DNA from 2 places in the Schinkia azotoformans genome. Region 2 is predicted to be linked to the other one. Evidence: a T-box and tRNA genes for the amino acid it is inferred to sense, from the RefSeq annotation. Region 2 holds a T-box; the other holds one or more tRNA genes.
What was found. A T-box is a leader RNA that pairs with one kind of tRNA and senses whether it is charged. The one in region 2 lies ahead of leuS (leucine--tRNA ligase), so its partner is inferred to be a tRNA-Leu.
Positions count from the first base shown of each region.

Region 1 (6,212 bases), on a different contig from region 2:
GACTAATAAGCGATCGACATCAACAGGGTTATTGACGGACGTGATTTTTTTAATAATTCGTTCAACCAAGACCGCTGTTTTACCTGACCCAGCTGCCGCCGCAACGAGTATATCCTTCCCGCTTGTGGCGATTGCCCGCCATTGGTCGTCCGTCCATGTGCTGTTTTCTGGTTTTTTAAGTTCATTATTCAAGGTCTTTTCCTCCCTCCATACGAATTTTTTCTAAGATATCTTCATTTTTTTCAGGAATTAAAATATTATATTTGTTCTCTTGGAATGAACGGTCAAATTGACATATCGATTTATAGGAACAAAATGCACATGGGGTGTGATTTTTCATTTTATACGGTTCAATATCAATAACTCCATCTGTGATCGCTGTGCCAATGTCTCGAATTTTTGTACGGACAAAGCTCCTAATATGGTCAAAATCCTTCCCGCTAGCAACGGAGGAATTGCTATAAAAGCCACCGTCTTTTTTCAAAGCAACTGGAATAACATCCGAATAGCCTGTCTCAAGTGATCGGTCCATAAGACGGATCGATTCTTGGTCAGCAACAAGCAAACCTTTCATTTTAAATCGTTTATAGATTTCTTTTTCAATCTCTTCAAATGTTGGAATAGTAGACTTATTAAGCATTGGATTATGAACATGGAAATATAGTACTCCAGCCGGAGAGGCTTCTGTACCAATCCACTGCTTTGAATTAGTGATCACAACATCAAGATAGGTCAGCATTTGTAAGGCAAGCCCATAATAAACCTCTGTCAGATTCAAAGCTTTTTGGCTTGACTTGTAATCAATCACTCGGAGGTAAACGCCATTTTCGCCGGCAGATTTATCAACTCGGTCAATTCTGCCAACAACCTCCATTGTGCAGCCATTTTTCAATGTAAACCGGAGCGGTGATAACGGCCCCTTTGGTCCGAAAGACAACTCAAGACCGATCGGTTCAAAACCACTTATTTTGGCATGCTCACTTAATACGATGGAGGCCCGTCCAACGACCTGCTGCAGCTTTCTTTTAATGTAATGAAAGCGATTTGAACTCAGCAATATTTCTTTTTGAATGTTTGGAGCCAACCGTTCTACCGCCTCAAAGGCTAGCTGCTCGCATTGTTTTCTCGTAAGGTTCGACCAATTCAAATCATTTTGTTGAATGATATCCGTAATCAATTTTAAAGCTGCATGGAATAACTGTCCGATATCCGGTGCTTCAAGCCGGAAAATTTGCCGCTCTTCTAAACGCAGCCCATACGAAATAAATTGGGAATATGGACAGGACTGGAAAAGCTCCATTCGTGACACACTTGCTTTTATTTCCTCACCATATAATTCACGACTAATATCCTCAGGAAGTTTTTTGGTAGTGTTAATGAAAAATAAACTTCCTAACACCTTTTTACCGTAATTTTCCCACTTTTCTTGTTCAGAGATCCAGTTATAAACGTCCCACCATAATTCATGAACAGGATAACCCCTTTTCCAATTTTGCAGCTGAAGTGACAAATAGGACATCGTCTTTTTAGGATTTGTTATATAGTTCAGCTGCTGCTCCGGTGCTTCCTCATTCGGCTCGTTTAAGATGAGGTTTTCTTTTAATGCCGGGAAAAGGTCTTTAAGACGATTAAATAAAATTGATGGAACAAGAGATTTCCCTTCATCATCAGCCATTGGATAGCTTAAATACAGTAACTCTGAAGCACTCGTTAAAGCAAGATAAATTAAAAATTGTTCATCCAAGAGCTGCTGCTTACTTCCGGGTGCTAATGTGAAGCCGGTACTTGCTAAAAACTCTCTTTCTTCTTCGGTTACAACTCCCTCTTCTACGGGTTTTAATGGAATGACGCCATCATTCACCCCAAGAATGAATGTACATTTTATATTTGAAAAACGGGAGCGTTCCATATCTCCAACCAACACTTGATCCATGGCCGGTGGTACCGTCGCAAAATGCATACTTTCCAAGCCGGAATGTATCATTTTACGGAAAAGATCGAAGGAAAGCTCTTCCTCCCCCATTAAGGATGCCATTTGGTCTAGAAGCTCAAGGACAGATTGCCATACTTGACTATGATCTCTTGATTCGGTTAAGTTGCCAGCTTCCTCGGCCTCAATGCAAAGTCGATTCACTTTATCCGGAATTTGTAATCCTTCTAAAAAGTAATAAAGTGCCTCACAATAATCACGGCCAGTTTTAGCTTTTTTTGAATTCTTCTCGAATGCAAGGAAAGGTTCTGTGATTAAGCTGCGTAACTTATTGATTTTTTTCTCGTAATCTTTTTCTTTATCTGTTTTAGGGATACTTTGGCCCTCAACCGCTTGGAAACGTCTATATTCCCATGGCTTTTTATCAGTCCAACGCTTCCCCTGAATCCCGTAAGCCAACACATAATTTTCAAACTGATCCATATCTTCACGGATTCGGTCTCTATTACTGTCAAACGGAAACAGTACATCCGTTTTGACACATCGAAAGATAGGTTCGTAGCGCCATCCACCTTGAATTACGTCCAACGATGAACGGATAAATTCAATGAGCGGATGATTTAACATTGATCGTTTTTGATCTAAAAACAATGGAATATGGTAATCCTCAAAAACAGTTTTTAAAAGATCATGGTAGGAGTGGCTGTCTCTTAATAAAATAGCGAAATCACGCCAACGGTAGTTTTTAGTTTTTACTATATGCAAAATTTCTCGAGCAACACTTTCGACCTCAGCGCGGCGGTTGACAGCGGCATTGATGTTAATCGCTAGATTTTCTGTTGGTTTGTCAGTCTTGTTTGCATTGGTTGTTTTATCAGTTGTTGCGGCTTTATCAGAAAACTTAACACTTGGACGGCTGTCGTAATGCTGTTCAAGATGATGCAGTGCTGGTGATTTTATAAACCTGAACGGCTCATTCAAAAGCACAGGTTTTTCAAGCCCTATGTTGTTCTCCTTAGCAGCATTTAAGATGCTAAAGTATGTACTAACTGTCATTCGATATAAATTTAAATCATCGATATCCTGATGAAGATCAGTTGGGTCAAGTGTAAGAGCAACGGTAACACTGTTACACTGCTTTAACAACTCGCTAAGAACCTCCAATTCCTGCGGTGTAAAACTATGGAATCCATCAATGTACACGTCTGCGCCTTTTAGTTCCTCGGACTTTGATATCTTTTCAGCTAAAAGGCGAAGGTAATCCTCGGAATCCACATAATGCACCAATAAATGACTTTCATAATCATGATAAATTAACTGAAAGTCATTAAGTTTATTAGCTAATATTTCTTTATTGGAATTACTATTATCTGTGTGAGAAAGCTCCACACTTTTTTCTTGAAGGAGTTCCGGAGTAATACAATACCGCTTAAATTCTGCGATCATTTCTTCAAGCTGTTTGATAAAACCGTTTTGATCGGCAGCTCTTGTAAACACCTTCAGTTCATCCTTGCGGTGCTCTACAATTTTCCGAAGAAGCATATGTAGGCCGACACTATTAAGATGAAAGCGGCTAAAGCCTTCCGTTTCTTGTAATATCCTCCAAGCTAAGCGCGTAAAACTAAACACTTGCGAACGGATCATACCATGTAATCCTGGTGTATTTATTAATTGATATTCTATTTGAAAGGTCATTTGGTCGGGTACTAGATAGATGATTGGTGAGCCTAACGGGTCTTGCTCTAGTTTATCGATAACCTCGTTTAATAAAAAGGTTGATTTTCCGCTCCCCGAACGTCCTAGGACAAATCGTAACGATGACATAATTATCCCCCCTACTTGCTAAATTGAATGAATGTTGATTGATTCATGAATTCTGATGAATGGTTATGCTGTAAATTATTATACCATTATGGGAATGACTGAAAAAATAATTGGAGTTGTGAAGTGAAGGGAATTCTGAATGGGAATGAGAGAATCGGGCTGATTCACATGCTTTGATTCCCGGTGTTGTGGTTTGGAGCCTTGGGTGGGAATCATTTTCTAAAATCAACATTTATAAAAAACAAAAAGATCAAGATTTATCTCTTGATCTTTTTCTATGACCCGTACGGGATTCGAACCCGTGTTACCGCCGTGAAAGGGCGGTGTCTTAACCGCTTGACCAACGGGCCAGATTATATAATTACAAATGGCGGAGAAGGAGGGATTTGAACCCTCGCGCCGGTTACCCGACCTACACCCTTAGCAGGGGCGCCTCTTCAGCCACTTGAGTACTTCTCCATTTGGCTCCACAGGCAGGATTCGAACCTGCGACCGATCGGTTAACAGCCGATAGCTCTACCACTGAGCTACTGTGGAAAAATCAAATACACCTTGGCGTATTTGTACCCAGATTTTATCGAGCAAGCTCAATAATTTCCTCTGAAAATCTGAGGCATCCGCCGGAGGCTTAAACATTATTCAGTACTGAATAACGTTTAATGGGCCTGAATGGACTTGAACCATCGACCTCACGCTTATCAGGCGTGCGCTCTAACCAGCTGAGCTACAGGCCCATAATATTATGGAGCGGGTGATGGGAATCGAACCCACGACATCAGCTTGGAAGGCTGAAGTTTTACCATTAAACTACACCCGCATAAAAATGGCTGGGCTAACTGGATTCGAACCAGTGAATGACGGAGTCAAAGTCCGTTGCCTTACCGCTTGGCTATAGCCCATTGAATTAACATCATGATTAATACTGGACATCTTAGTAATAAATGGTGGCTCGAGACAGAATCGAACTGCCGACACGAGGATTTTCAGTCCTCTGCTCTACCGACTGAGCTATCGAGCCATATTATGGCGGAGGAAGAGGGATTCGAACCCCCGCGCGGTTTAACCCGCCTGTCGGTTTTCAAGACCGATCCCTTCAGCCGGACTTGGGTATTCCTCCGTAATTTAAAACCTATTCACTATAAATGGTGGACCTTGTAGGACTCGAACCTACGACCGGACGGTTATGAGCCGTCTGCTCTAACCAGCTGAGCTAAAGGTCCCTTTCTAAGTTCTATCCTAATTCAATTGTAAAACTAAAGTAGCGGCGGAGGGGATCGAACCCCCGACCTTACGGGTATGAACCGTACGCTCTAGCCAGCTGAGCTACACCGCCATATTAAGTTTATAAAGTGGAGACTAGCGGGATCGAACCGCTGACCTCCTGCGTGCAAGGCAGGCGCTCTCCCAGCTGAGCTAAGCCCCCAGAAAACATATCATTTTAATGGTCGGGAAGACAGGATTCGAACCTGCGACCCCTTGGTCCCAAACCAAGTGCTCTACCAAGCTGAGCTACTTCCCGGACTTGAATAGGATGTTCTGGCTTCCATGTTCGTCACAGGAAGTGACGGCCCTTAATGGAAGATCCTTTAAAATGGCGCGCCCGACAGGAGTCGAACCCATAACCTTCTGATCCGTAGTCAGACGCTCTATCCAATTGAGCTACGGGCGCATTAAATCTAACTTAATTTTAAAATGGTGCCGAGGACCGGAATCGAACCGGTACGGTAGTCACCTACCGCAGGATTTTAAGTCCTGTGCGTCTGCCAGTTCCGCCACCCCGGCACTTTTGGAGCGGAAGACGGGATTCGAACCCGCGACCCCCACCTTGGCAAGGTGGTGTTCTACCACTGAACTACTTCCGCATATTTAAATGGTGCGGGTGAAGGGAGTCGAACCCCCACGCCAAAGGCGCCAGATCCTAAGTCTGGTGCGTCTGCCAATTCCGCCACACCCGCGTATTCAAATGGTGAGCCATGCAGGATTCGAACCTGCGACCCTCTGATTAAAAGTCAGATGCTCTACCGACTGAGCTAATGGCTCGTACTAAATTAGATTTAAAGTGGTGCCGGCTAAAGGACTTGAACCCTCAACCTACTGATTACAAGTCAGTTGCTCTACCAATTGAGCTAAGCCGGCATATTAGTATTATGGTGGAGGATGACGGGATCGAACCGCCGACCCCCTGCTTGTAAGGCAGGTGCTCTCCCAGCTGAGCTAATCCTCCGTTATTCGCTTGGCAACGTCCTACTCTCACAGGGGGACAGCCCCCAACTACCATCGGCGCTGAAGAGCTTAACTTCCGTGTTCGGAATGGGAACGGGTGTGACCTCTTCGCTATCGTCACCAAACAATTTTTATTAAGACAAAAAGAATTATATCTCTTTAAACTTGTCTTTGCAAGTACTTTTTGTACTTTATCTTTTGAGGTTTGCTCCCTCAAAACTAGATAATCGGCATT
Region 1 covers NZ_JARSMD010000005.1:173,952-180,163, forward strand. Annotated here, with positions in the region: gene addA (helicase-exonuclease AddAB subunit AddA) at 1-192, opposite strand, end outside; gene addB (helicase-exonuclease AddAB subunit AddB) at 185-3,754, opposite strand; tRNA gene P9E47_RS03145 (tRNA-Glu) at 4,033-4,104, opposite strand; tRNA gene P9E47_RS03150 (tRNA-Ser) at 4,123-4,213, opposite strand; tRNA gene P9E47_RS03155 (tRNA-Asn) at 4,217-4,291, opposite strand; tRNA gene P9E47_RS03160 (tRNA-Ile) at 4,415-4,488, opposite strand; tRNA gene P9E47_RS03165 (tRNA-Gly) at 4,498-4,571, opposite strand; tRNA gene P9E47_RS03170 (tRNA-Gln) at 4,579-4,653, opposite strand; tRNA gene P9E47_RS03175 (tRNA-Phe) at 4,697-4,772, opposite strand; tRNA gene P9E47_RS03180 (tRNA-Ser) at 4,779-4,871, opposite strand; tRNA gene P9E47_RS03185 (tRNA-Ile) at 4,898-4,974, opposite strand; tRNA gene P9E47_RS03190 (tRNA-Met) at 5,014-5,087, opposite strand; tRNA gene P9E47_RS03195 (tRNA-Ala) at 5,105-5,177, opposite strand; tRNA gene P9E47_RS03200 (tRNA-Pro) at 5,197-5,273, opposite strand; tRNA gene P9E47_RS03205 (tRNA-Arg) at 5,347-5,423, opposite strand; tRNA gene P9E47_RS03210 (tRNA-Leu) at 5,448-5,536, opposite strand; tRNA gene P9E47_RS03215 (tRNA-Gly) at 5,542-5,616, opposite strand; tRNA gene P9E47_RS03220 (tRNA-Leu) at 5,626-5,709, opposite strand; tRNA gene P9E47_RS03225 (tRNA-Lys) at 5,719-5,794, opposite strand; tRNA gene P9E47_RS03230 (tRNA-Thr) at 5,815-5,890, opposite strand; tRNA gene P9E47_RS03235 (tRNA-Val) at 5,903-5,978, opposite strand; rRNA gene rrf (5S ribosomal RNA) at 5,986-6,102, opposite strand.
Region 1: it has a tRNA-Leu gene. The T-box ahead of leuS (leucine--tRNA ligase) is inferred to sense a tRNA for this amino acid. The anticodon was not compared.

Region 2 (6,212 bases):
GGATTGACAGCACCAGGCTACGTATTTTACTTAATGAAAAAAATATATAAAAATGTTTTTCCAAATGTCCATCAACAATTAAATAAATGGAAAAAAAAAGCGAGCGAAATTCCTGATCCTGAACTTAGAAAGCAGGCATTAGCCAGTATTAATTCGAAAACCTTTCATTGTGAAGGTGGAGGAGTCTATGCCATTTTGGCAAGGGAATCACTAACCGATTGTATTGAATTCATTGTCGCTTATCAAACGATTAGTGATTACTTGGATAATTTATGCGACAGAAGCACCTCCTTAGACCCAGTTGATTTCAAGTGCCTGCATGAGTCGATGCTGCATGCCTTAACACCGGGTGCAAGTACGAAAAATTATTATTGCTACCGCAAGGAGCAGGATGATGGGGGCTATTTGTGTGAATTAGTGGAGACATGTCAAAAAACTCTTATGAGAGTAAAGCACTATGAAAAAATTGCTCCTTATTTACATGAATTAGCTTCCTATTATTGCGACTTGCAGGTGTACAAGCATATTAAACCTGAAGAACGGGTACCTGAATTGGAAGCATGGTTTGAATTGTATAAGGAAAAGCTGCCGAAAATGGAATGGTATGAATTTTCGGCCTGTGCAGGTTCAACATTAGGAATTTTTTGCTTAGTTGCCTATGGCTTCAATTCAGTTTTTACTGACAAAGAAATGTTGCAGGTTAGACAGGCTTTATTTCCATATGTCCAAGGCCTTCATATTTTATTAGATTATTTTATTGATCAAGAAGAAGATAGGATAGGCGGGGATTTGAACTTCTGCTTTTATTATCCAAGCCCGGAAGTATTAAAAATAAGGCTTGTTCATTTTTTTGAACAAGCCAATGTACATACTAAAGGATTACCGGATGAAACTTTCCATCGCTTAATTAATCATGGACTTTTAGGTCTATATCTTTCCGATCCGAAGGTAAAGAGACAAACCGAAATTCAACGTGTTATGCGAAAAATTTTAAAAAGCGGCGGATTTACTTCCTTATTTTTTTACATAAATGGACGTTGGTATCGTAAAAATGTAGGACAAAATAGAAAGGTTGCCTCTTAAGTTTCTGTTGAGACAACCTTTCACTTTTTGTTATTTAATTTTTTCTATTGCGATTACAAATGGTGCATGATTAATTTGGTTCAAAAATTGATATTGCAGCACTTGGGCCTGTTTTTGATCAATCGTTTTAACATATTGAATCAACTGATCCCGTTCAATTTGACCCTTGGGATGTCCATGGTAGACAACAAGTACAATGATTCCACCCGGGGGCATCATTGTTAGCAGCTGTTTCACGGCGCTTATGCTAGAGTCCGGGGTTGTAACAATGGTTTTGTCTCCACCCGGTAAATAACCTAAATTGAAAATGGCAGCTTTGATTTTTTTATGAAGTTCTGGTGGAATAACAGATTCAATTTGATCATGACTTTTTAGAAAAAGTTCTACTCTTATCTGGAGTTCATATTCTTGTAGGCGCAGGTGTGCCTTTTCCAGCGCATCCTGCTGGATGTCAAAACCGTAAACCTTTCCGCTTGAACCCACCAAATTGGCCAATAATACCGTATCATGACCATTTCCAACGGTCGCGTCGATAGCAATATCTCCTTCTTTGACAGCAGCTTCAAGCAATGAATGGGCAAACGGCAAAACTCGTTTCAACATCATTGCGAACATCCTTCTTTGACTGCTAATTTACCCTGCCAACTATCGCGTCTTTTCAGCTCGGCATCAATCGCATTTAAAACTTCCCATTTCTTTAGACTCCACATTGGACCAATCATTAAATCGGGCGGCCCGTCACCTGTGATGCGATGAATCACAATTTCAGGGGGGAAAATCTCCAATTGGTCACATACTAAATTTACATAATCCTCAAAAGATAAAAATTGGAGCAAGCCTTTTTCATACTGCTTGACCATCGGGGTTCCTTTTAGCAAATGAAGAAGGTGAATTTTAATTCCTTGAATATCAAGCTTTGCAACTTCTTTTGCTGTTTCTAACATCATTTCTGGTGTTTCTTGCGGAAGTCCATCAATAATATGGGAACAAACTCTAATACCATGCTTTCTGAGCTTTGTAACGCCTTCTTTGTAACAGTCATAGTCATGAGCACGATTGATTAGATTTGCTGTTGATTCATGTACGGTCTGAAGGCCAAGCTCGACCCATAAATAAGTCCGTTCATTCAGTTCTGCCAAATATTCAACGACATCATCCGGGAGACAATCCGGTCTTGTTGCAATCGACAAACCGACTACATCGGGCTGTTGTAAAATAATTTCATATTTTTCTCGAAGCTCTTTAACAGGTGCATACGTATTTGAAAATGCTTGGAAATAGCCTAGATATTTTCCGTCTTTCCATTTCTCATGCATTTTCGTTCTTATATCATTAAATTGTTTAACTAAATGATCGGTACGATTACCGGCAAAATCACCGGAACCGGCAGCACTACAAAAAGTACACCCGCCATGGGCAACCTTTCCGTCCCGATTCGGGCAGTCAAAGCCGCCATCAAGTGCCACCTTAAATACTTTATGTCCAAATGTTTCACGTAAATGGTAGTTCCATGTATGGTACCGCTTTTGGTCAGTTGTATAAGGGAATGAATTCTTCATCTGTATTCCCTCCTTCTTTTGAAATTACTTTTGTGTTATTAAACACACTGTGTCATTTTAGCATGATAACCACTTTTGGGACAAGAGGTTGGGACGCAGGGTCGGGTTCTGTGTTCAGGAGTTCCCCAGAGCCAGAGTTCCCGACCCTGTGTCCCGGAGCAATCCCGTGGCCCAGAGCCAGAGTTCCCGACCCTATGTCCCACCCCAACCCCGTGGGCCGTATAACAATCCTGCAACCTGTACAAAATAATAATGCTGCACCTAACCAACACCTACTCCATTTAAATAAAGGAGGAATCTTCAATGGCAACACGTGCATCAGTTGACCAACATATCAACAGAGCTGAAGAAGCTTGTAAATACGCATTAGAACAATTGGAAGTTGCGAACCAGCAAGAGCATTACAATACGACTGAGTATATAGATGCGCAAATGATGTTAAATGAGTCCTACATGGAACTGCAAAAGCTAATGTTAAGCTCCAATAAGCAGCAGAAAGAGCGTTTATACCGGATGCAATTACAAATTAATCGCATCCAAAATGATATGATTTTAGATCAGCAAAACTTATTAATGTAGCTCATATTTGCCAATGGACTTGACAATGAACCGGTAAATTCTTAAAATACAGACTATATGATATAAACAACTATGATGAGGAATAGTAATGGTTGATGAGTCTTCTAGAGAATTGGCGGTTGGTGCAAGTCAATAGCTTATCATCATGAACTCGCCTTTAAGTTGCAAATGTGAAAAATAGTAATGTTTGCCGTATTGTCCGCGTTAAGGAATTAGAAGTGGGTTAATCTTTATATGAATGGTGTATAAAGATTTGCTAATGTGGGTGGTACCGCGGGAAGTTCAAATAGCCTCTCGTCCCTGGTTATTTTCAGCTGGGGCGAGAGGTTTTTGTATTGGTAAAAGTTATAAACTTACATAAAAGTGGGTAACTTCAATTAATAAAGTATTTCAAATAGAAAACTACCATACATACATTGAAATAAAAAATAAAAGCAGGAGGTTTTTTTATGTCATTTGATCATAAAATTATCGAAAAGAAATGGCAGAACCATTGGGAAGAAAATAAAACATTTAAAACAACAGAAGACAAGGACAAGCCTAAATTTTATGCATTAGACATGTTCCCTTACCCTTCAGGTGCCGGATTGCACGTTGGACATCCAGAAGGCTACACAGCTACAGATATTTTATCCAGATTGAAGCGTATGCAAGGATATAATGTACTTCATCCAATGGGCTGGGACGCATTCGGTCTTCCTGCTGAGCAATATGCTTTAGATACAGGAAATGACCCAGCAGAATTTACAGCTAAAAACATAAATACATTTAAGAGACAAATCAAATCACTAGGATTTTCTTATGATTGGGATCGTGAAATTAATACAACGGATCCAAATTATTATAAATGGACACAATGGATTTTCCTAAAGCTATATGAAAAAGGCTTAGCTTATGTTGATGAGGTGCCTGTTAACTGGTGTCCGGCATTAGGAACAGTTCTTGCCAATGAAGAAGTAATCGATGGAAAAAGTGAGCGCGGTGGTCATCCGGTTATTCGTAAACCGATGAGACAGTGGATTTTGAAAATTACTGAATATGCAGACCGTCTTCTTGAAGATTTAGAGGAGCTTGACTGGCCTGAAAGCATTAAAGAAATGCAGCGCAATTGGATTGGACGTTCAGAGGGTGCAGAAATTATATTTGAAATTGCTGGCACAAATCAAAGCTTTGAAGTATTTACAACAAGACCGGATACCATTTTTGGGGCAACGTATGCGGTATTAGCACCGGAACATCCATTAGTGGCTGAAATTACAACAGCTGAGCAAAAAGCAGAAATTGATGCCTATCTTGAAAAAGTTCAATCAAAGAGTGATCTTGAAAGAACAGACCTAGCAAAAGAAAAAACAGGTGTGTTTACAGGTGCTTATGCCATTAATCCTGTTAACGGGGAGAAAATGCCAATCTGGATTGCAGACTACGTGTTAATGGGCTATGGTTCAGGGGCGATTATGGCTGTACCTGCCCATGATGAACGTGACTATGAGTTCGCTGTAAAATTTGAATTGCCAATCAAAGAGGTTGTAGCAGGTGGAGATATTTCAAAGGAAGCCTATACAGGTGATGGAGCTCATGTAAACTCTGACTTCTTAAATGGTTTAAATAAAGAAGAAGGTATTAAAACAGCGATAGAGTGGTTTGAGTCCAAAGGTAAAGGAAAGAAAAAGGTATCATATCGCTTGCGTGACTGGTTATTTAGCCGCCAGCGTTATTGGGGTGAGCCAATTCCAGTCATCCATTGGGAAGATGGCACAACAACAACTGTACCTGAATCTGAATTACCTTTAATTCTTCCAAAAACCAATAATATTAAACCATCTGGAACAGGTGAATCACCGCTTGCCATTATTGAAGATTGGGTAAATGTAGTAGATCCTGAAACAGGTAAAAAAGGTCGTCGTGAAACAAATACAATGCCACAATGGGCAGGCAGCTGCTGGTATTTCTTACGATTTATCGACCCAGACAACAGTGAGGCACTTGCAGATCCCGAAAAGCTAAAACAATGGCTGCCAATTGATATTTATATTGGTGGAGCCGAACATGCTGTCCTACACTTATTATATGCTCGTTTCTGGCATAAATTCCTTTATGATATTGGAGTTGTCCCAACGAAGGAGCCGTTCCAAAAGTTATTTAACCAAGGTATGATTCTTGGTGAAAATAACGAAAAAATGAGTAAATCAAAAGGAAATGTAGTAAATCCAGACGACATCATTGAAAGCCATGGTGCCGATACGCTTCGCCTTTATGAAATGTTTATGGGACCATTAGATGCTTCGATTGCATGGTCAACAAATGGACTTGATGGAGCCCGTCGTTTCCTAGATAGAATCTGGCGCTTATTTGTAACAGATACTGGCACATTAAATGAAAGAATTCAAAAAGGTACCAATTTAAAATCTTTAGAACGTGTTTATCACCAAACAGTGAAAAAGGTAACAGACGATTACGAGCATCTACGATTTAATGTGGCTATTTCACAAATGATGGTATTTATTAATGAAGCGTACAAAGCTGAAGTTCTACCATATGAGTATATGGAAGGCTTTGTAAAATTAATCTCTCCAGTTGCCCCACATGTGGCAGAAGAACTTTGGGAAAAACTTGGTCACGGTGAAGGCTCTATCAGCTTTGAACAATGGCCAACTTACGATGAATCAAAATTAGTTGAAGATGAAGTAGAAATTGTTGTCCAATTGAACGGCAAGGTACGTACAAAGCTTAATATTCCAAAGGATGCAACGAGAGAAGTGATGGAAGAGATTGCAATGAAAGATGAAAAAGTAATCGAAGGCATTGAAGGCAAAACAGTACGCAAAGTTGTTGCAGTACCAGGGAAATTAGTTAATATTGTTGCTAACTAAATACATTAAAAACACGACATTCCCATTTGGGGCGGAAATGTCGTGTTTTTTTGTAGAAAGCTTGAATATGCTAAGTTATCTATAATCAAACGGAGCCCGGGTCTTATTTGGTGAGGATAAA
Region 2 covers NZ_JARSMD010000016.1:193,282-199,493, reverse strand. Annotated here, with positions in the region: gene P9E47_RS09495 (tetraprenyl-beta-curcumene synthase family protein) at 4-1,083, shown strand; gene P9E47_RS09490 (class I SAM-dependent methyltransferase) at 1,114-1,689, opposite strand; gene P9E47_RS09485 (TIGR01212 family radical SAM protein) at 1,686-2,642, opposite strand; gene P9E47_RS09480 (YtzC family protein) at 2,946-3,221, shown strand; T-box leader at 3,285-3,526, shown strand; gene leuS (leucine--tRNA ligase) at 3,671-6,091, shown strand.